Regions from separate parts of the Streptomyces sp. DSM 116795 genome, predicted to be linked through region 2. Evidence: riboswitches for the same ligand, from Rfam matches in the RefSeq annotation. Region 2 holds a riboswitch; the other holds the start of a gene.
The links. A riboswitch is a leader RNA that binds a small molecule or an ion and turns the genes downstream of it on or off. The one in region 2 is predicted to bind S-adenosylmethionine.
Positions count from the first base shown of each region.

Region 1 (11,138 bases), 1.7 Mb from region 2:
GCAGCGTCGAAGCACCGCCGAACTCGGCGCCCGCGCCCAGCCCTTGGCACACCCGCATCAGCGTGAGCAGCACGGGAGCCATGACGCCGATCGACTCGTACGTCGGCAGGAGGCCGATCAGGCCCGTCGAGAGCCCCATCACCAGCGTCGTCAGTACGAGCGTGGCCCGCCTGCCGATGCGGTCGCCGAGGGCGCCGAAGAAGAAGCCGCCCACCGGACGGAAGACGAAGCCGACGCCGAAGGTCGCGAGGCCGATCAGCGTGCCGGCCGCCGGGTCGTCCTGGACGAAGAACAGGTCGTTGAAGACCAGCACGACCGCCGTGCCGTAGATGAAGAAGTCGTACCACTCGAGCGCCGTACCGACGACGGACGCGGTGACCACGCGCCGCAGCTCACGGTCCGTCCGCATGCTCCTGGGCGGGGCCGTGGCCCCGGTCTCCGCCGCGTCGGCCTCGCCCGCGGGTGCCGCGCCCGCGTCGGCTGCGCCCGTGGGCGCCGGGTTCTCCGGGTCGGGGGTGGGGGTCGTGATCCTGGTGGGTGGTGGTTCCTCGGACATCGCCGTCTCGATTCATCCGTCCCTGCCGCCTTGGCCGCCCGGGTCCGGACTCCGGCCCACCTTCACCATCGTTTTGCCTGACGGAACTCTGTTCCGGAAACCGACCCCGGGGTTCCGGAATGCTGCCACAGCCCTCCGGGGCTGTGAACCCGCGCGGCAGCAGCAGACGGGCACCCCTGGACCGGCCGCACCCGGGGCACACCTGGACCGGGCCCCCGCAACGGTCCCGCTGCTTAGACTGGGCCGATGGCCAGCGAGCGGCACCGTACTGCGGCGGACAAGACACTCGACGTGCTGGAGGCGCTGGCCGGACACCGCAGCATCGCGGAGATCTCTGAGGTCACAGCGCTGCCCAAGCCCACCGTCCACCGGATCCTGCAGACCCTCGTCGAACGCGGCTTCGCCCGCCCCCTCGGCCGCGGCAGCTACGCGACCGGACCCCGCGTCCTCACGCTCGTCGGCGCCCACCAGCGCGAGGGCGACCTGCCCGACCAGGCGCGCCCCGTCCTGGAGGCACTGCGCGAAGAGACGGACTGGACGGTCCACTTCGCCCTGCTCAGCGGCGACGAGGCGGTCTACGCGGCCAAGCTGGAGGCCGACAAGCCCTACCGGCTCGCCTCACGCATCGGCATGAGCCTCGCGCTGCACTCCACATCGGTGGGCAAGTCCGTACTCGCGACGCTGCCCGACGAGTCGGTCCTCGCCCTCCTCAAGCGCACCGGCATGCCCGCGCACACGGAACACACCCACACCGACCCGGCGAAGCTGCTCGGCGAACTCACCGCCGTACGGGAACGCGGATACGCCGAGGACCGCGAGGAGAACGAGTACGGCGTCGTCGCCGTCGGGGCGCCCGTCCTGGACCACTCGGGGCTGGCCGTCGGCGGCATGAGCGCGGTCACCCTGAGCAGCTTCTCGGGCGAGGCGTCCCTGGCCCGGTGCGGGAGAGCCGTCGCCGCCGCGGCACAGCGCTTCTCGCTGACCCTGGGCGCGCCGGCGCCCGGCTGCCTGGAACGGCGTTGATGGGCGGAGGTTTGTGGGGCAGGCTGTGCAGCGTGCCCGTCCGCCACTCCCGGCCGGACGGACGCCGAGCCGAAGTGAGTCGGAGCTGGTGCCGTGACGGGCAAGCTTGCCGGGAGGGGACCAGGGTGAGGAGGGGCATGGTGGCACGCCGCGTACGCAGCACGGGGCCGCGTCTGCCCGGCATTCTTCTCGCCGTCCTGCTCGCCCTGTTCGGCTCCGCCGCCGTGGCGCAGCAGCCGGACGCGCACGACGGCCCCGCACACGGCCCGTCCGCCGGCAGCACATACCACCAGGGCCCGCCGCAGCAGCTGCACGGCGCGATCGCGCACCCCGCGCACGCCGCCACGCACGCACCTCTCCCGCTGCTTCCCGCCGTCGAACAGAACGGCCGCGCGGCGGAGCACGGTTCCGTACTGCCGGAGCGCCCGCAGCTCTCCGCCGCGCATCTCACGCACCGCTCGCCGCTCCACGGACGCGCTCCGCCGGCCGGCACAGGCATCTGAGACCCGACATCGGCACCCGGCGCCCGTCGTCCGACGCGCGCCCGTAAGTGCCGTCACCTTCACCACCGCTGCCCTTCGACGGGTGCCGGTGTGCCTGTGTAGGAGGCAGCCCCATGACTCGCGCCAACAGGGTGCGGGCGGTGATCGCGCTTGCCGTGATGGCCCTCGCCGCGGTCCTCGCCATGACCAAGGAACCCCGCCTCGGCATCGACCTGCGCGGCGGAACACAGATCGTCCTGGAGACCCGTGACTCCAAGTCGGCGAAAGCGACGCCGTCCGCCACGGACGACACGATGGAAGTGCTGCGCCAGCGCGTGGACGCACTCGGAGTCGCCGAGCCCAACCTCGTGCGCTCCGGAGACAACCGCATCATCGTCGAACTCCCCGGCCTGACCGACCCCAAGGAGGCCACCGAGGTCCTCGGCCGCACCGCCCAGCTCACCTTCCACCCCGTCGAGGGCGCCCCGGAGCCCGGGGAACGGGCCGGCGAGGGAGGCGCCGGGAAGGACGAGTCCGGCCGTCCCATCAAGCTCGGAGACTCCGCCATGACGGGTGTCGAGGTGCAGTCGGCCAAGGCCGGCCTCGACCAGCAGCGCGGCTCCGGCTGGTTCGTCGACCTCGGCTTCCGCGACAAGGGAGCGAAGGAATGGAAGGACCTGACGGGCAAGGCGGCCTGCTCCCCCGCCGGGGACCCGCAGCGCCGCGTGGCGATCGTCCTGGACGAGAAGGTCATCTCGTCGCCGCAGGTCGACCCGTCCGTCTCCTGCAATCAGGGCATCGGAGGCGGGAACACCCAGATCACCGGGGACTTCAGCGAGAAGGAGGCCAAGGAACTGGCCACCCTCATCGAGGGCGGCGCCCTGCCCGTCCCGGTCGAGGTGATCGAACGTCACACCGTCGGACCGACGCTGGGCGCCGAGGCGATCGAGGCGAGCGGGTGGGCGGCCGTGATCGGTGTCGCACTCACGTCGGCCTTCGTGGTGTTCGTCTACCGGCTGTTCGGCGCGCTCACGGCCGTGGGCCTGCTGTGCTACGGGCTGATCGCGTACGCCGCGCTGCTCGCGTTCGGAGCGACGCTGACGCTGCCGGGGCTCGCCGGCTTCGTACTGGCCATCGGCATGGCCGTCGACGCGAACGTCCTCGTCTTCGAACGAGGGCGGGAGGAGTACGAACGCAGCGGGCGGGCCAAGAGCCTGCGCACCGCCTCGGCGAAGGGCTTCCGCGGCGCGTTCAGCGCGATCATCGACTCCAACGTCACCACGCTCCTTGCGGCCCTGCTGCTCTTCACGCTCGCCTCGGGGCCGGTGCGCGGCTTCGGCGTCACGCTCTCCATCGGCGTGCTCGCCTCGATGGTCAGTGCGCTGGTCGTCACGAGGGTGCTGGTGGATTTCGCCGCGGGCCGGCGCGCCGTACGCGCCCGTCCGCGGATCTCGGGACTCGCCGGGCTGGGACGCGTACGTACGCGGCTGACGCAACGGAATCCGGACTGGATGCGGTACGGGAGGCGCTGGCTCGCGGTCTCGTCCGCGGCGGTGCTCCTCGCGGTGGCCGGAATCGTGCTGCGCGGGCTGGACTTCGGCGTCGAGTTCACCGGGGGGCGGCTGGTGGAGTACTCCACGAGCCAGGCCGTCGACCCCGAAGCCGCACGCACGGCGCTCTCCGACGCGGGGCTGCCGGACGCCGTCGTCCAGAGCTCCGGCGGGGGCGAAGGCGCCGGCAAGGAGATCACGGTGCGCTCCGAGCAGCTCACGGACGACCAGGAGCAGACGGTCCGCTCCACGCTGGCCGGCCTCGGCGGCGACGCCGACCAGGTACGCGACGAACTGTTCGGACCGAGCCTCGGCGACGAACTGCGGCAGAACGCCCTGATCGCGCTGGCGGTCGCGCTCGGCGCGCAGCTGCTCTACCTGGCGTTCCGGTTCCGGTGGACGTTCAGCAGCTCGACGGTGCTGTCACTCGCGCACGACACGGTCATCCTCGTCGGGGCCTTCGCGTGGCTGGGCAGGCCCGTCGACGGGGTCTTCCTGGCGGCTCTGCTGACCGTCATCGGCTACTCGGTGAACGACTCCGTCGTCATCTTCGACAGAGTCCGCTCCGAGGAGCAGGGGCGGCACCGGCAGGCCCCGAGTGAACGGAAGAGGCCGTTCCGGGACGTGGTCAACAGAGCGGTCGTGCAGACGGTGCCGCGCACCCTCAACACCGGCATGGGCGCTCTGTTCATCATCGCCGCGCTCGCGGTGCTGGGCGGCGACTCGCTCGGCGACTTCGCGCTGGCCCTGCTGATCGGCATCGTGGTGGGCTCGTACTCCTCGCTCTTCGTCGGCGCCCCGCTCGCCGTCGAATTCGAGAACCGCAGCACGCACACGCCGCCCCGCACCGGCGGCCGCAAGTCCGGGCCTGGCAGCGCCCGGTCGAAGGCCCGCCGCTCCCCGCACGACAACGGAGCGCGTGTGTAGTCCGGTTGGCGAGGCACATGTGCGATGAGCCGCACGTGCGGCGAGTCGCACGTGCGGCAGGCACACGTGCGGCAGGCACACGTACCGCAGGGCACACGTGCCCAGCGCACGCCGAGGGCGGCACCCCTTCCGGGATGCCGCCCTCGGTACCGATCCATGCCGTGAGGTGGTGCCCCTCGGCAAGCCGGACTCCGACCGCTGCGCGGTCAGAAGTCCATGCCACCGCCCATGCCACCGGTCGGGTCGCCGCCGCCGGCGGCCGCCTTCTCCGGCTTGTCGGCGATGACGGCCTCCGTCGTGAGGAAGAGCGCCGCGATGGAGGCGGCGTTCTGCAGCGCGGAACGGGTCACCTTCGCCGGGTCGTTGATGCCCTCGGCGAGCATGTCGACGTACTCGCCGGTGGCGGCGTTGAGGCCGTGACCGGGCTTCAGGTTGCGCACCTTCTCCGTCACGACGCCGCCCTCGAGACCGGCGTTGATCGCGATCTGCTTGAGCGGTGCCTCCAGCGCGAGCTTCACGGCCTGCGCGCCGGTCGCCTCGTCGCCTTCCAGGTCCAGCTTCTCGAAGACGCTGGACGCCTGGAGCAGAGCCACGCCACCACCGGCGACGATGCCCTCCTCGACGGCGGCCTTGGCGTTGCGCACCGCGTCCTCGATGCGGTGCTTGCGCTCCTTCAGCTCGACCTCGGTGGCGGCACCGGCCTTGATGACGGCCACGCCGCCGGCCAGCTTCGCCAGACGCTCCTGGAGCTTCTCGCGGTCGTAGTCCGAGTCGGAGTTCTCGATCTCGGCGCGGATCTGCGAGACACGGCCGGCGACCTGCTCGCTGTCGCCCGCGCCGTCCACGATGGTCGTCTCGTCCTTGGTGATGACGACCTTGCGGGCGCGGCCCAGCAGATCCAGACCGGCGTTCTCCAGCTTGAGGCCGACCTCCTCGGAGATGACCGTGCCACCGGTGAGGATGGCGATGTCGCCGAGCATGGCCTTGCGGCGGTCGCCGAAGCCGGGAGCCTTGACCGCGACGGACTTGAAGGTGCCGCGGATCTTGTTGACGACGAGCGTGGAGAGCGCCTCGCCCTCGACGTCCTCGGAGATGATCAGCAGCGGCTTGCCCGACTGCATGACCTTCTCCAGCAGCGGCAGCAGGTCCTTCACGCTGCCGATCTTGGAGTTGACGATGAGGATGTACGGGTCCTCGAGCTCCGCCTCCATGCGCTCCATGTCGGTGGCGAAGTACGCGGAGATGTAGCCCTTGTCGAAGCGCATGCCCTCGGTGAGCTCGAGTTCGAGCCCGAAGGTCTGCGACTCCTCGACGGTGATGACGCCTTCCTTGCCGACCTTGTCCATCGCCTCGGCGATCAGCTCGCCGATCTGCGGGTCGCCGGCGGAGATGGAGGCCGTGGAGGCGATCTGCTCCTTGGTCTCCACGTCCTTGGCCTGCTCCAGCAGGGCGGCGGAGACGGCCTCGGTGGCCCGCTCGATACCGCGCTTGAGGGCCATCGGGTTGGCGCCTGCGGCTACGTTGCGCAGGCCCTCCTTGACGAGTGCCTGCGCGAGGACGGTCGCGGTCGTCGTGCCGTCACCGGCGACGTCGTCCGTCTTCTTGGCGACCTCCTTGACCAGCTCCGCGCCGATCTTCTCGTAGGAGTCCTCGAGCTCGATCTCCTTGGCGATGGAGACGCCGTCGTTGGTGATCGTGGGCGCGCCCCACTTCTTCTCCAGCACGACGTTCCGGCCCTTGGGGCCGAGCGTGACCTTGACGGCGTCGGCGAGCTGGTTCATCCCGCGCTCGAGGCCGCGCCGCGCCTCCTCGTCGAACGCGATGATCTTGGCCATGTGAAGTGGTCCCTCCCGGACTGGGGATCCCCCTGCACAACCAGGGGACGGGTATACCGGACCGCGCTGGCGCCCGCGACGGACGGCGCGCAAGCCGTGTGGTTCCTTGCTCCACCCGGCGAACGAGCCTCACCGACCCGGTCCTTGACTGTCACTCTCACTCGTAGAGTGCTAACGCAATGATTAGCACTCGGCCCCTGCGAGTGCAAGCGCCCCCAGGACATCACACCGGCCCGCGACCGACGCAAGCTGCGCGGTACGGGACGGGGCCGCGGACGGCGGACGGCGCGCTGCGGACGGGCGCCGCGGACCACGGACCGGGACTGCGCGGACAGCACACAGCGGACAGCACAGAAGGGCCGTACTCCTCTGTGGAGTACGGCCCTTCGTACGGCTGTTGTTACGGCTGTTGCAGCTCTGCGCAGTGTTGCGGGTGCTCAGGCAGTCACACGGACCATGTCCGCCTGCGGCCCCTTCTGACCCTGCGAGATCTCGAACTCGACCCGCTGTCCTTCGTCCAGGGTGCGGTAGCCGTCCATCTGAATCGCGCTGTAGTGGACGAATACGTCTGCACCACCGTCGACCGCGATGAAGCCGTATCCCTTCTCCGCGTTGAACCACTTGACGGTGCCCTGAGCCATCCCTAACTCCCCTATTACTGGCCCTTGCACGAGCCCGCACTTCACGAACCCGGGTCAGACCTCACCTCCGGCACGGCTCCGCAGACATACGGATACGTAAGCCGGAACGCGTCGACCGCGGCTGAATGTATCTGTACGGACGCCCTCTGCAACAGGTCACGAAGACGAGAATTCTGAGCAACGATCGAGGGCGCAAAAGCCCGCAATCTCCGAGGAAGCAGGGCAAGCAAGGCCGGGCAAAGCGACGCCAACACGACAATTGCCGCACCGATTCCGTGCACAACTTGTCGCGTTCTCATGGACGTCCGGCACGTGCCGGACGAGTCAATGGGGTGGGATTCCTCGCAACCCTATCGCGTCCCCACACGCGGAACCGCCCCCTCCGTTTCGTTCATGTGTTCCCGGAGGAGGCGGTTCGACCGTAGAGGGATCAGCGACGAGCGCAAGGGGCCTTCACGGACCTCTCACGAGACCTCAGCAGGGCTGAGACCTCGGCGACCTCAGCATCCGCCCGCGACCGCGGGAATGATGGAGACGCCTGCGCCGTCCGGCGTGGGCGTCTCCAGGCCCTGCTCGAAGCGGACGTCGTCGTCGTTCACGTAGACGTTGACGAAGCGGCGCAGCTTGCCCGAGTCGTCCAGCACGCGCGCACCGATGCCGGTGTGGTTCTTCTCCAGGTCGGCCAGCACCTCGGAGAGGTTCGCGCCCTCGGCGCTCACCTCCGCCTGCCCGCCGGTGTAGGTGCGCAGGATGGTCGGGATACGGACGTTCACGCTCATGATGCGAGACCAGCCTCTCGGAACGAGTCCAGGTTGGGGCGGATGACGGCGGACGGACCGGTGGTGGGAGCCACCGCGTCCAGGGTCTTCAGGCCGTCGCCCGTGTTGAGGACGACGGTGGTGAGGGACGGGTCGAGCCGGCCCTCCTCGATCAGCTTCCTCGTGACGCCGACGGTGACGCCGCCCGCGGTCTCGGCGAAGATCCCCTCGGTGCGCGCCAGCAGCTTGATCGCGTCGACGATCTGCGGGTCGTCGACATCCTCCACCGCGCCGCCCGTACGGCGCGCGATGTCCAGCACGTACGGACCGTCGGCGGGATTGCCGATGGCCAGCGACTTGGCGATGGTCTCGGGGCGGACCGGGCGTACGACGTCGTGCCCGTCCTTGAAGGCGCGGGAGACCGGGGAGCAGCCCTCCGCCTGGGCACCGAAGATCTTGTACGGCCTGTCCTCGACCAGGCCGAGGGCGATCAGCTCCTTCAGACCCTTGTCGATCTTCGTGAGCTGGGAGCCGGAGGCGATCGGGACGACGAGCTGGTCCGGCAGCCGCCAGCCCAGCTGTTCGCAGATCTCGTACGCGAGGGTCTTCGAGCCCTCGGCGTAGTACGGGCGGAGGTTGACGTTGACGAAGCCCCAGCCCTCGCCGGCGGGGTCGCCGATCAGCTCCGAGCAGAAGCGGTTCACGTCGTCGTAGTTGCCCTCGATGCCGACGAGTTCGCCGCCGTAGACGGCCGCCATGACGACCTTGCCCTGCTCCAGGTCGTGCGGGATGAACACGCACGAGCGCAGACCGGCGCGGGCGGCCGCGGCACCGACGGCGCCCGCGAGGTTGCCCGTGGAGGAGCAGGAGAGCGTGGTGAAGCCGAAGGCGCGGGCGGCCTCGACGGCGATGGCGACGACGCGGTCCTTGAAGGAGTGCGTCGGGTTGCCCGAGTCGTCCTTGATGTGCAGCGAGCCGGTGACACCGAGTTCGCGGGCGAGCCGGTCGGCCTGGACGAGCTTGGTGAAACCGGGGTTGGTGTTGGGCTTCGCGGCGACGTCGGCCGGGACCGGCAGCAGCGGCGCGTACCGCCAGATGCTGTCCGGACCTGCCTCGATGCGCTCACGCAGCTTCGCGGGGCCGCCGCCGGGGAACTCGTATGCGATCTCCAGCGGCCCGAAACACGCCTCACAGGCGAAGACCGGGCCGAGCGGTGCGCGCTCGCCGCACTCGCGGCAGGTGAGCGCGGCAGCGGGGCCGAGTGCGGCGCCGGCTCCGCCGGCAGGGGGGTCGACGGTCGTGCCGGCGGCGGCTTGAGCAGCTTGAACAGCCATGTTTCGGCGAGGCCCTCTCTCCTCATCTTCCTCGGGACGTATCTCGCCACGAGACGGAATTGGCACCTTCCCGAGCCGGGAGCCTCGCGATGTCACGTCGCTTCGTGCGAGACCGGCCGGAGGGTTGCCGGGGCTTCAACGGGCCGTTCCCTCTGCCCCTCTGGATGAGCGGTGTGAAGTTGTGAGCGGGGCGGTGGCCGCCGCCGGGCCGGACCCGGCATGCGATCGCCTTCCGCGTTGTTCAAGACTGTAACCGACAGGCCTGCGCATTGAGACAGGCGTCCGTACCGCGAGATGGATCACAGGGAGTGGCCGAGTGCTGGAGGAAGTCGAGCAGTGGCTGGGGCGCCGGTCCTTCTCGTGCACCGACCGTCCCATGACGGAGCTGCTCGCGGCGAAGCGGGCCGCGGGGTCCCGGATCAGCGTCGTACTGCCCGCGCTGAACGAGGAGCGGACCATCGGCGGGATCGTCTCGGTGATCCGGCGCGAGCTGATGGCGGGCTCCCCCGCCGCGCTCGTGGACGAGCTGGTGGTGCTGGACTCCGGCTCCACCGACCGTACGGCCCCGGTCGCCGCCGCGGCGGGCGCGCGGGTCGTGCACCGCGACGAGGTGCTCCCGCGGCTGCCCGCGCTGCCCGGCAAGGGCGAGGTGCTGTGGCGTTCGCTGCTGGTGACGAGCGGCGACATCGTCTGCTTCGCCGACGCCGACCTGGAGGACTTCTCCGCCGACTTCGTCTCCGGCGTCGTCGGACCGCTGCTCACCGATCCGCAGCTGCGGCTGGTCAAGGCGATGTACGACCGGCCGCTGGGCGACGATCCGGCCGGCGGCGGCCGCGTCACGGAACTCGTCGCGCGGCCGCTGCTGAACCTGCACTGGCCGCGGCTCGCGGGCTTCGTGCAGCCGCTCGGCGGCGAGTACGCGGCGCGCCGCACGCTGCTGGAGCAGCTCCCCTTCCCCGTCGGTTACGGCGTCGAACTGGGGCTGCTCATCGACTCGTTGCACACCGCGGGGCTCGACGCGCTCGCCCAGGTCGACGTCGGCGTACGGCGGCACCGGCACCAGGACGGGCAGGCGCTGGGCCGCATGGCCGCGGCGATCCACCACACGGCACAGCTGCGCATGGCACGCGGCAGCCGCCTCGTACGTCCGACGCTGACGCAGTTCGAACGGGACGCGGGCGGGGCGGGGCGTGCGGGCGGTGCGGGCGGTGCGGGCGGTGCGGGGCGCGCCGCGGGCTCCGGGGGGTTCGCGCCGCGCAGCCACGCCGTCGACACGGTGGAACGGCCTCCGATGCGGGAGATCGCGGAGTACGCGGCCCGCCGGGCGGCGTAGCGGGGCGCGTGAGGCGCGCGAAGCGCGCCGGGGTTGTGGCCTGTTCCGCGCACGGCCGCGCTGGTGGAGCCGGCCCGTTCCGGCCCGCACCCAGCCGGCCGGGCCACGTGGCCCGGAACCCGTCCGCACGGGCGCGCTGTGCGCCCCCGCACCGACAACTCCCGCCTCCCGCCCCAGCCTTGGTACGCCCAGTGGGCGGTAGGGACCCTGACGCCGCACAGCGGGAGCACGGGCGAGCCCCGGCCGACCGCCTTGCCCGTCGTACCTGCCCGTCGTACGTCACCCGGGGACCCGGTCCCGGGCCATCTCGGGCCGGGCGCCCCGGCCACGGGCACGCACGGCAGGCCCACGGACGCGCCGGGCGCCCCCACACCGACAACTCCCGCCTCCCGCCCCAGCCTTGACGCGGCCCCACGCCCAGACCGCTGCACGGCGGGTGGCCCAGAACGACGGGATGCGGCGGAACCCGCACAGGGGCCCCGGCGGCAGCGGGGGGCAGGGAGCACGGACGCCGGCCCGGAGGGGCGCGGCCCGCACGCAGGCCCCGGCAGGCCAGGCGCCCCGGCACCGGCCCAACGCGGGACGGGTCCCCTGCGCGCCGCGAGGCGCCAAGCGCGAGGCGCGTCACGTTTGCGTGGATCCGGGCGCGGCTAAGCTCGGGCCATGGTCGTCGAACGCGCATCGCAGGCCCTGGCGGAC
Region 1 is NZ_CM147707.1:4,162,188-4,173,325, reverse strand. It holds gene ACSMXX_RS18095 (MFS transporter) at 1-556, opposite strand, end outside; gene ACSMXX_RS18090 (IclR family transcriptional regulator) at 803-1,579, shown strand; gene ACSMXX_RS18085 (hypothetical protein) at 1,717-2,082, shown strand; gene secD (protein translocase subunit SecD) at 2,196-4,538, shown strand; gene groL (chaperonin GroEL) at 4,745-6,373, opposite strand; gene ACSMXX_RS18070 (cold-shock protein) at 6,811-7,014, opposite strand; gene ACSMXX_RS18065 (MoaD/ThiS family protein) at 7,515-7,793, opposite strand; gene thrC (threonine synthase) at 7,790-9,106, opposite strand; SAM riboswitch class I at 9,126-9,277, opposite strand; gene ACSMXX_RS18055 (glucosyl-3-phosphoglycerate synthase) at 9,423-10,439, shown strand; gene ACSMXX_RS18050 (alpha,alpha-trehalose-phosphate synthase (UDP-forming)) at 11,103-11,138, shown strand, end outside.
Region 1: it holds a riboswitch for S-adenosylmethionine, as region 2 does, so the genes downstream of both, thrC (threonine synthase) here and ACSMXX_RS25110 (aminotransferase class V-fold PLP-dependent enzyme) in region 2, are expected to answer to the same signal.

Region 2 (11,138 bases):
TGGGCGGGGCTCTGCGGAACGAGGCGGTCCTCCGCCGTCGTCCCGGATGGACGGCCAACTGTGCGGAGGTTCGGGGCCAGACATTAGCCACGGGTAATCGTCGGATCAAATCACTCTGAGAAAAAACCTGTCACACAAGCGGATTCTTTACTCAGCTCGCACAGCGAGCGACAGGAGCGTCACGCAGGGGTGCGAACGCTGCCCAAGTGCGCCCGAGTTGAGCACCTGCGTCAGGAGTTGAGCGCGGCACACCCAGGACGGGACAAGCGGGTCGCGGCTGCCCTGAGCAGTACATCTCGGTACATCTAGGTGCGTCCGAGGCGGCGCAGAAGGAGAGTTGAGGAGACGGGGCGCGCTCCGGCAGCGGCGCAGCCGTCCGCCACTTCACGGTCCGAGGAGACGACCACCACGGCACGTCCCGCCGGTTCCGCCCGTACGAGCCGGCGGATGAGTTCGTCCGCGGTCTGGCCCGGCTTGCTGAAGAGCACCCGCACGCCGCGCGGCGGTGCCAGCAGCACGGGAGCGGCGAGTTCGGCACCGTCGAAGACGCATGTGACCTCTGCGCCGGACTGGGCCGCGAGACCGGCCAGTCCACCCAGCAGCCGCAGGCGCTGCTTGTCCAGTGGCATCGTCGGATAGCCGGTCTTGGTGACGTTGTAGCCGTCGACGACAAGATGCGCCTGCGGCAACGCGAGGAGCTGGTCGAGGAGTTCCGGATCGGTCTCCGAGAGGGCACGCGCGGCGATGTCACGCGGGGTCATGCGGGCCGGCTCGACGGCCTCGACCGTGTCGGCGGGCCGGCTCGTCGTCGGCGGCAGAGCCAACTCGCGGCGCAGGCCCTGTGCAGCGTCCAGCACGCTGTCCAGCAGCAGCCGCACCCGCATGTCCTGCACGCTGCGCCCCTCGCGAGCGGCTCGGCGTCCGGCCTCCAGCGCCGATTCCGCTTCCGCGAGCCGCGTACGGAGCCTGCGGCTCTCGCTCTCCGCGGCCGACTTCTCCGCGGCGGATGAGGAACGCAGCTCGTCCAGTTCGGCCCGGAGCTTCCGCGCATCCGCCTCGCGTCGCTTCACATCGCTCTGGGCGCTGCGCAACTTCCGCCTGGTCGCCTCCAGTTCCTTGCGCAGCGACTCCAGTTCGCCGCGGCCCCGTTCGGCCTCCGTGCGCGCGGCGGTACGCGCTTCGGTCAGTTCCCCGCGGAGTCGGGCCAATTCGCGCTGCGCCTCCTCGCCCGCCTGTTCGGCCTGGGCCCGCTGTGCCTCTTCGCCGGCGGCAGCGACCAGCTTCGGCCAGTCGACAGGGCGCAGTACGTAGGCCACGGCTGCCACATCGACCGGATCCGCGGCCGGCGGCGGAGTGCCGGACGCGAGCGCGTCGGTGAGCTCCGGGAACCGCTCACGCAGCTGTTCGGCGATCCGCTCGCGGAAGGCGGGCTCGCCCTCGAGAGCGGCGGCCATCGCGTTCGCGCCGAACCGGATGCGGCGCTGCGGGGTGAAACGTGCGTACTGACGCAGTGGGGCGGGGAGTTCGCCGACGGTCAGGCTGCCCAGCGCATCCCCCGTGAACGAGACCACCCTTCTGCGCACCTTCTCCGGCAGCGGCCTGTCGAACGGCTCGGCGTCCCCGGAGCGCGGCGGACCGGCGGGACCGGGCTCGCCACCGCCCCCGCCGGGAGCCGGCGCCGTGCCGGGCTCATGCTCCGGCTCGGCGCCCGGTGCCGACGGCTCGCGCTCCGGGCCGCCGGCAGTCCCATCCACCACCGTTCACACCTGCCGTTTCTCAGACCTGAGCGCCCGGCCGGTCCACGAGCTCGACCTGGTCGGCGGCGTCACACCACCGGCAGCGCACGGATTCGATGCTCTCACTGAGCACCTCCTGCTCCTCGGTCCGCGCCTCACCGGCCAGGTCCAGGTGGACGTACTCGACGACCTTGCTGGAGCGCGTCACGTCGAAGCGCGTCAGATTGCCGCAGAGTGTGCAGCGCCACCTGGTTCCGTCCGTGGGCTTGGGGACCGTCATGGTCTCGACCTCATTCCTTCGAGCGTTCACGGGCTTCGGAGCGGTGCGACCACGAGTGCGTGCGGTAACCGGACGAAAGCACAGCATCGCCTGCCGTAACCCTAAGACCTGCCGCACACCGTGTGTCCCGAGGAGCCTGCCCAGTGGCCGAGCCGTCATGAACCGCACCGCGCCGAAGCTTCCAGTTGTGACCTGTGCACTTGTCCTCCTGTGCGCCGTGATCTTCCTCACCGGCCCGGTCTCGGGCTTCCTGCCGGTCTACGGCACCGGGTCCGCCCTGCACCGGGCGCAGGCCTCGTATCTGAACCACTGGGGTGTCGTGCCGCGCACGCTGTGGAGCGGTGCCCTGCGGCCTTTGATCACTCCGTTGACCGCGCTCTTCCTGCACGGAAGCTGGCTGCACCTGCTGGGAAACCTGCTCTTCCTCCACGTCTTCGGCGGCCCGGTCGAGATGCGCATGGGCCGGCTGCGCTTCGCCGTCTGCTATCTGAGCGTGGGCTGCACCGCCATGCTCTGCTACGCGGCGGCGCACCACCAGTCGGCGGAGACGCTGGTGGGGGCCTCCGGGGCCGTCTCGGGGGTGCTGGGCGCCTTCCTCTACCTCCACCCGACGGCCCGGGTCACCAGCCTCTTCCCGTTCCTCTACTTCCTGCCGCTGCGCTTTCCGGCCTGGCTGGTGCTGGTCTTCTGGCTCGCGCTGCAGTGGATCGCGGCACGGGGCGACACCGACGGGCCGGGCGTGGCCTACCTCGCCCATGTGGTCGGATTCACCCTCGGCTTCCTCTACGCCTGGGCGCGTTTCCGCCGTTTCCGTACGGCTACAGTGGGCACGCCCGCTCCGGCGACCCAGGGAGAGTCGACACCGTGATCACCTCGATCGTGCTCATCAAGACCAGCACCGAACGCATCCCCGAGATCGCCGAGCAGATCGCCGCGCTCGAGGGTGTCAGCGAGGTCTACTCGGTCACCGGTGCGCACGACCTGATCGCGATGGTGCGGGTGGCGCGGCACGACGACCTCGCGGACGTCATCCCCGGCCGGATCAGCAAGGTGCCGGGGGTGCTCTCCACGGAGACCCACATCGCCTTCCGCACCTATTCACAGCACGACCTGGAGTCGGCCTTCGCCATCGGTCTGGACGCCTGACGGAGCGGCCCCCCCCGGCGGGCCGGCTCCGTTCTCCGCGACGATGCCGCCCGGCTCCGTCTCGGTACTCCGTTTCCGTACTCCGTCCCGTGCTCCGTCTCCGTCCCGGCTCAGGCCGGGAGCTCCGGACCGGCTACGGGACGCGGCCGCCCGGCTCCGGCACGCACCGGCCGTTCTCCGTGCGGTAGCGCCACCTCGCGCCGTCCCGTACGAGTTCGCGCACCGCCCGTACGAACCGCTCCACGTGCTCCTCCGGCGTCCCCGCGCCGATGCTCACCCGTACGGCGTTCAGTGACTGCCCCTCGGGGGCACCGCACCCGCCGGTGTCACCGCCTCCGGCTCCCAGCAGCGCGCCCACCAGAGGGTGGGCACAGAAGAGGCCGTCGCGTACGCCGATGCCGTACTCCGCGGAGAGGGCGGCGGCCAGATGCGAGCTGTTCCAGCCCGCCACGACGAACGAGACGACACCGACCCTGCGCGAAGCCCGGCCTTCGGCCCGCGAGCCGGTGCCCGTGCCCTCGTCGTCGCTCCCGAAGAGGGTGAGCACCTCCACCTGCGGCACCTGGTCCAGCCCGGCGAGCAGCCTCCGCGTCAACTCCTCCTCACGTGCCGCAAGTTGGGCGAATCAGGCCTCCGTAAGAGCCCGGCATGCGGACGCGACGGCGTACGCCCCGATCACGTTCGGCGAACCGGCCTCGTGCCGGGCGGGCCCGCTCTGCCACTCCACCTCCACGCCGCCGTCCGCGCCGCGCGCGACCTTGCGGCTCGCGCCGCCGCCCGCCAGATACGGCTCCCCCGCGTGCAGCCAGTCGGTGCGTCCGGCCAGCACACCGGTTCCGAAGGGCGCGTACAGCTTGTGTCCGGAGAACGCCACCCAGTCGACGTCCAGTTCACCGATGTGCACGGGCCGGTGCGGGGCGAGCTGTGCCGCGTCCAGCACGATGCGGGCTCCGTACCGGTGCGCGGTGGCGGCCAGCCTCCGTACCGGCCAGATCTCACCCGTGACGTTCGAAGCCCCCGTCACGCACACCAGCTTGGGACCTTCCGGTGCGGCGCTGAGCGCGCTCTCCAGCGTCGCGACGGCCTCACGCGGCGACCGCGGCGCGTCCAGGAAGACCGTCGTCGCACCGGCGCCCTGCCAGGGGAGCAGCGCCGCGTGGTGTTCGGTCTCGAAGACGAACACCCGTGTGCCCGCCGGCAGCGCCGACGCCAGCAGGTTCAGCGAATCGGTGGTGGAGCGGGTGAAGACGACCTCGTCGCTCTCGCGGCAGCCGAGGAACGAGGCCACCGTGGCCCTGCTCCGTTCGAAGAGAGCGGTCGAGTGCTGGGAGAGGTACCCGGCGCCTCGGTGCACGCTGCCGTAGTACGGGGCGTAGGCGGCGACTTCGTCCCAGACGCTGCGCAGTACGGGCGCGCTCGCGGCGTAGTCCAGCGCGGCGTAAGGGAGTTCGCCGCCCGTCACGAGCGGCGCGAGGACGTCCAGACCCAGTACCGGCAGCGGTTCCGGGACCACCGGAACGGCAGCGGACTCGGACGCGGATGCGGATCCGGAAACCGGCGCGGAAACGGACGCGGGCGCGACGGACAGGCTCATGCGATGACTCCCTCAAGACCAGGGATCCCTGCCTTGGGACTCCCCGCCGAAGGCAGGGGAAGAGGGATCCGTGCTTGCCGAACGGCCCTGCTGCCGTACGGCCCGGTCATCACCCGGGGCACCCCACCACGGAAGGAGGGTTGCCGGACAGCGGGCCGGGGCCTTCATCGCTGTCACTCGTGACCTGGCGGGAAGTATGGCACAACGTTCCGACGGCCCTGCCCCGCAGTCCGTATCCCGGACAGGGCCGGCAACGGGGCAGGACCGGACACAGGTGTCACATGTGGCTGGCCGTCACCCAGCGGTCCAGCGCGGCCCGTGCGGCACCGGTGTCGACGGACTCGGCGGCCCGTTCCATCGCGGCGCGGATCTGCTCGGCCAGCGGGCCCTCCCGGGGCTCCAGGGCGACGAGAGCCGCCGCCGAGTTGAGCAGCACCGCGTCCCGCACCGGGCCGCGCTCACCGTCCAGCACACGGCGGGCGACATCCGCGTTGTAGGCCGCGTCGGAGCCTCGCAGCGCCTCGACGGGCACGATGTCGAGCCCGACGTCACGCGGGTCGAAGGACTCCTGGCGCACCGCTCCGTCCCGTACGACCCACACCGTGGAGGTGGCGGTCGTCGTGAGCTCGTCCAGGCCGTCGTCACCGCGGAAGACGAGGGCCGAGGAACCGCGCTCGGCCAGCACGCCCGCCATGATGGGTGCCATGCGGGCGTTGGCGACGCCCGTCGCCTGTGCCTGCACACGGGCGGGATTCGTCAGCGGGCCGAGGAAGTTGAATGAGGTGGGGATGCCCAACTCGCCCCGCGCATTGGCCACATGCCGCAGCGACGGATGGAACTTCACCGCGAAGCAGAAGGTGATGCCCGCCTCGGAGGCCACCTCGGCGACACGCTGCGGGCTCAACTCCAGGTTGACGCCCAGCTTTTCCAGTACGTCGGAGGCGCCGCTCGCGCTGGAGGCCGCGCGGTTGCCGTGCTTGACGACCTTCGCGCCGCATCCGGCGACGACGACGGCCGACATCGTGGAGATGTTGACCGTACGTGCCCTGTCGCCGCCCGTGCCGACGATGTCCACCGTCGGGCCGGGCACCTCGATCACGTTGGCATGCTCGTACATCGCCCGCACGAGACCGGCGATCTCCCCGACCGTCTCACCCTTGGCGCGCAGCGCCACTGCGAAGCCCGCGATCTGGGCGTCGGTCGCCTCGCCCCGCATGATGCAACCCATCGCCCACGCGGTGGCGTCGGCGCTCAGATCCTCACCGGCGAGCAGCGACGTCAGTACGTCGGGCCAGGTGCGGAGGCCCCCGGTGGGAGAGCCGGCAGACGGAACGGCACTCATGATCCCTCCTGAGGTCCTCGGATCGGCTGTGCCCGCACGCCGGTTCCCCTGCCGGAGCTGCGGAGGCACCGCGGCGGGACCGGTATGCGGGGTACGGCGTGGGGGCGGCCCGGGCTCCGGGCCCGGCCAGCCACCACCCTAGCGGCACACGTCCCCGGCCAGGACATCCGTTTCCGTGAGCGGGTCGGGACGCCGCCGCCGGTACGGGCGGCACGGCCCGCCCTGCGTACAGCCTCCGCACCCCGGGGCGCCGCTTCCGGCGTCCGGGCACACGCGACGGGCCGGGCTCCCGTTCGGGAAACCCGGCCCCTCGTACGTGGCGGCTCGTACGCCGCGGCTCAGTGGTGGCCGTGGCCGCTGGTGAGCTCCTTGTACTCCTCGGCGGTCGGCTTGGGGATCTGCGCCTGTTCGCCGTAGTAACCCTTGGAGAGCCGTGCCCGCAGCTTCTGCCCGCGGCCGACCTTGCGCTGGACGCCGTTCTCGTCGACCTCGGGACCGGCCTCGTACGGCTTGTGCTGCTCGTGCGAGGTGAGGGTGTGCAGCTGCTCCTGCGAGAGCTGCTCGTGCACCTCGATGAACTCGCCGTGCGGAAGCCGCTTGATGATGCCGGACTCGCGTCCGTGCAGCACCTTCTCCTTGTCGCGGCGCTGCAGGCCGAGACACACGCGGCGGGTCACGAAGAAGGCGATCACCGGCACCACGAAGAACGCGATCCGCACGAACCATGTGATCGAGTTGATCGACAAGTCGAAGTGCGTCGCCACCAGGTCGTTGCCGCCGCCGATCAGCATCACCGTGTACCAGGCGATCCAGGCCACACCGAACCCGGTTCGGGTCGGGGCGTTCCGCGGGCGGTCGGCGATGTGGTGCTCGCGTTTGTCGCCCGTCACCCACGACTCGATGAACGGGTACACGGCGATCGCGGCCAGCACCAGCGGGAAGACCATGAGCGGGATGAACACGCCCATCACAAGCGTGTGCCCCCACAGATGGATCTCCCAGCCGGGCATGATGCGGATCAGCCCTTCGGAGAAGCCCATGTACCAGTCGGGTTGGGCGTTGGTCGACACTTGATCCGCCCGGTACGGGCCGAGCGCCCAGATCGGGTTGACCGTGAAGGTCGCCGAGATGACAGAGATGACGCCGAAGACGAGGAAGAAGAAGCCCCCCGCCTTCGCCATGTACACCGGCAGCAGCGGCATGCCGACGACGTTCTTGTTCGTACGGCCGGGACCGGCGAACTGCGTGTGCTTGTGGTAGAAGACCAGGATCAGGTGGGCCACCAGCAGGCCCAGCATGATGCCCGGCAGCAGCAGTACGTGGATCGAGAAGAACCGCGCGACGAAGTCGTGGCCGGGGAACTCGCCGCCGAAGAGGAACATCGACATGTAGGTGCCGATGATCGGCATGGAGAGGATCGCGCCCTCCATGAACCGCACGCCGGTGCCCGAGAGCAGGTCGTCCGGCAGCGAGTAGCCGGTGAAGCCGGTGAACATGCCGAGCACGAACAGCAGGAAGCCGAACAGCCAGTTGATCTCGCGCGGCTTGCGGAACGCGCCGGTGAAGAAGACGCGCATCATGTGCACGAACATCGCACCGAGGAAGATCAGCGCCGCCCAGTGGTGGATCTGCCGCACGAGCAGACCGCCGCGTACGTCGAAGCTGATGTCCAGGGTGGAGGCGAAGGCCTCCGACATGCGCACGCCCTGCATCGGCACGTAACTGCCGTGATATTCCACCTCGTTCATGGACGGGTGGAAGAACAGCGTCAGATACACGCCGGTCAGGATGATGATGATGAAGCTGTAGAGCGCGACCTCACCCAGCATGAAGGACCAGTGGTCCGGGAAGATCTTGCGCATGTTGGCCTTGGCCAGGGTGTAGATGCCCAGGCGGCCGTCGGCCCAGTCCGCGACCCGCTCGCCGGCGGGTGCCTTGCGCTTCGGGGCTGTGGTCTCGGTTGCTGTACTCATGCTCGACGCTCCCAGTAGGCCGGGCCCACGGGTTCTTCGAAGTCGCCCAGCGCTTCGAGGAATCCGTCGTTGTTGACGCTGATCTTCAGCTGCGGCAGCGCGTGGCCAGCAGGGCCGAAGATCACTCGCGCACCGTCCGCCAGGTCGAATGTCGACTGGTGGCACGGGCAGAGCACGTGATGTGTCTGCTGCTCGTAGAGGCTGACAGGACAGCCGACGTGGGTGCAGATCTTGGAGTAGGCGACGATCCCCTCGTGGGACCAGTCCAGCTCCCGCTTGTCCTTGATGTCCTCGGGTTCGAGACGCACCAGCATCAGGGCCGCCTTGGCGACCTCCTTCTGGAACTCCTCGTCCTCCTCCTCGAGCCCCTCGGGCCAGGCGAAAGTGAGCGATCCGACGCTGATGTCCTCGGGACGCAGCGGCTCATGGGTGTTCTCGTTGATGAGCAGCTTGCCCTTGCTCCACAGCGTGTGCTCCAGCTTGTCCTCGGGCAGCGGGCCTAGGTCACGCAGCAGTACGACGCCGGAGAGCGGCAGCAGGGTCAGTGCGCCGAACATGGTCTTGCGGATCAGCGAACGGCGGCCGAGACCCGACTCCTTGGCACCCTGCGCGAAGTCCTCCATGACCTTCGTGCGGGTCTCCGGCTCGGCGGAGACGGCGTGCCGCTCGTCGACCAGCTCGTGGTCGGACATCAGGGTGCGCGCCCAGTGGACCGCGCCGGCGCCGATGCAGAAGAGCGCGACGCCGAGGGTCGTACCCAGCGCGAAGTTCAACGCGCCGATGTTCCCCGCCGGCCAGACGTAGATGATCTTGTCGACGGGAATCAGCACGAAACTCGCGATGAAACCCAGTGTGGCCAGCATCGACGCGGTGAAGAGCATGGCCACGACGCGCTCGGAGCGCTTGGCGGCACGCTCGTCGAGGTCCTGGATCCGTGGCTCGTGCGGGGGCATTCCCGGGTCGGCGAACGGATCGTCCGCGACGGCTACCGCGCCGTGACCGTTTTCCTGCTCTTTCGGCAGGTGCTTCTCTGACACGTTCTCGTGTGATCCAGTCTCGCTCATGACTTCTTGGCCTTTGCGGTGCGAGCTGCGACCCAGATGGCGACGAGGATGAGAACGCCGAGACCGAAGATCCAGGCGAACAGGCCCTCGATGACCGGGCCGAAGCCGCCGAGCTTGTAACCGCCGGGGTTCTCGGAGTCCTTGCTGTTCACCGCCTTCATGTATGCGGCGATGTCCCGCTTGTCCTGCTCCGGCATCACCTTGTCGGGGAAGGACGGCATGTTCTGCGGGCCTGTTTGCATGGCCTCGTAGACGTGCTTGGGGTCGACGTCCGCCAGGTTCGGCGCGTACTTGCCGTGCGTCAGCGCCCCGCCCTCACCGGTGAAATTGTGGCACTGGGCGCAGTTGGTACGGAAGAGCTCGCCGCCGTTCGCGATGTCCGCACCACTCGGGTCGTACTGGCTCTTGGTGGGCGTGACGGGACCGGACCCCAACGAGGCGACGTAGGCGGCGAGCTGGTCCGTCTCGTGCTGGCTGTAGATCTTCTTCTTCTTCGGCACCTGGGCGCCCGGCTGCTGGGCGGGCATACGGCCGGTGCCGACCTGGAAGTCCACGGCCGCGGAGCCGACGCCCACCAGACTGGGGCCGTCGCTGCTGCCCTGGCCGCCCGTTCCGTGGCAGCTGGAACAACCGACCTGGTAGAGCCTCTTGCCCTCCTCGATGGCGAGGGACTGGCTCGACGACTGGTCGGCCTTCGCTTCACCGGCGGGAGCGAACGCGGCGTACAGCCCCCCGGTGGCCGCCAGCGCGAAGATGAGAACGACGAGCGCCGCCAGCGGATGGCGCCGTCGTGCGGAGAGCTTTTTCACGGATTACCCCGGTGTCAGGATCTTCTGCGTCGATGCTTCTGCTTGCGTCTGTCACTGTCCGGCTCGCGCTCGCGCACGGACCGGCGCCCGATCAGCTACTTGATCAGGTAGATCGTGGCGAAGAGGCCGATCCAGACGACATCGACGAAGTGCCAGTAGTAGGACACGACGATGGCTGCAGTGGCCTGCTGATGGGTGAAGCGCTTGGCCGCGTACGTCCTGCCGAGCAGGAGCAGGAACGCGATCAGACCACCCGTCACGTGCATCCCGTGGAAGCCGGTGGTCAGGTAGAACACCGATCCGTAGGGATCCGAGGAGAGGGTGATGCCGTCCTTCTCCACCAGCTCCGTGTACTCGAAGATCTGGCCACCGATGAAGATCGCGCCCATCACGAACGTGATGATGAACCAGCCCCGGAGCCTCTTCACATCGCCCCGCTCTGCGGCGAACACACCGAGCTGGCAGGTGAGCGAGGAGAGCACCAGGATCGTGGTGTTCGCCGCCGAGAAGGGCACGTTCAGCGAGTCGGCGTGTTCCTTCCAGAAGTCCGCACCCGTCACGGACCGCAGGGTGAAGTACATCGCGAAGAGGGCCGCGAAGAACATCAGCTCGGAACTCAGCCAGATGATGGTTCCGACGCTGGTGAGGTTCGGCCTGTTGACCGACGGGTGCGCGTGCCCGGTTTCTACTGCTGTTGCTGTCGCCACGACCGACATTATGTCGGTCGCTCATACGGCCCTTACTGCCGGGGTGCCGTTCGGTGTGTCCAGCACGCGTGCACCGCTCAAACAGGCCTCTCCCGCGGGCACACGGAGCGGTGTCGACCGGGCGCGCCAGGGAGTAACATCCGCGCTGCGGCCCCTTGCCGCCATGTGTTCACGTGCGAGACGTCCAGCGGAGGAACGATGCAGCCGACCGCCACGGTGCTGGTCTACAGCGACAACGCCGACACCCGCGAGCAGGTCCGGCTCGCCGCCGGCCGCCGCCCCGCCGCCGACGTGCCGCCCGTCGAGTACGTGGAGTGCGCGACGCTCCCCGCCGTCCTGTCCACGCTGGAGAAGCACCGCATCGACGTGTGCGTGCTCGACGGGGAGACGGCACCGGCCGGCGGTATGGGTGTGTGCCGGCAGATCAAGGACGAGATCTTCGACTGCCCGCCCGTGCTGCTGCTGATCGGACGTCCCCAGGACGCCT
Region 2 is NZ_CM147707.1:5,820,162-5,831,299, reverse strand. It holds gene ACSMXX_RS25130 (NYN domain-containing protein) at 306-1,595, opposite strand; gene ACSMXX_RS25125 (hypothetical protein) at 1,777-2,016, opposite strand; gene ACSMXX_RS25120 (rhomboid family intramembrane serine protease) at 2,204-2,884, shown strand; gene ACSMXX_RS25115 (Lrp/AsnC family transcriptional regulator) at 2,881-3,162, shown strand; partial or broken gene ACSMXX_RS25110 (aminotransferase class V-fold PLP-dependent enzyme) at 3,296-4,756, opposite strand; SAM riboswitch class IV at 4,822-4,941, opposite strand; gene trpD (anthranilate phosphoribosyltransferase) at 5,034-6,098, opposite strand; gene qcrB (cytochrome bc1 complex cytochrome b subunit) at 6,437-8,071, opposite strand; gene qcrA (cytochrome bc1 complex Rieske iron-sulfur subunit) at 8,068-9,135, opposite strand; gene qcrC (cytochrome bc1 complex diheme cytochrome c subunit) at 9,132-9,944, opposite strand; gene ctaE (aa3-type cytochrome oxidase subunit III) at 10,040-10,660, opposite strand; gene ACSMXX_RS25080 (hypothetical protein) at 10,850-11,138, shown strand, end outside.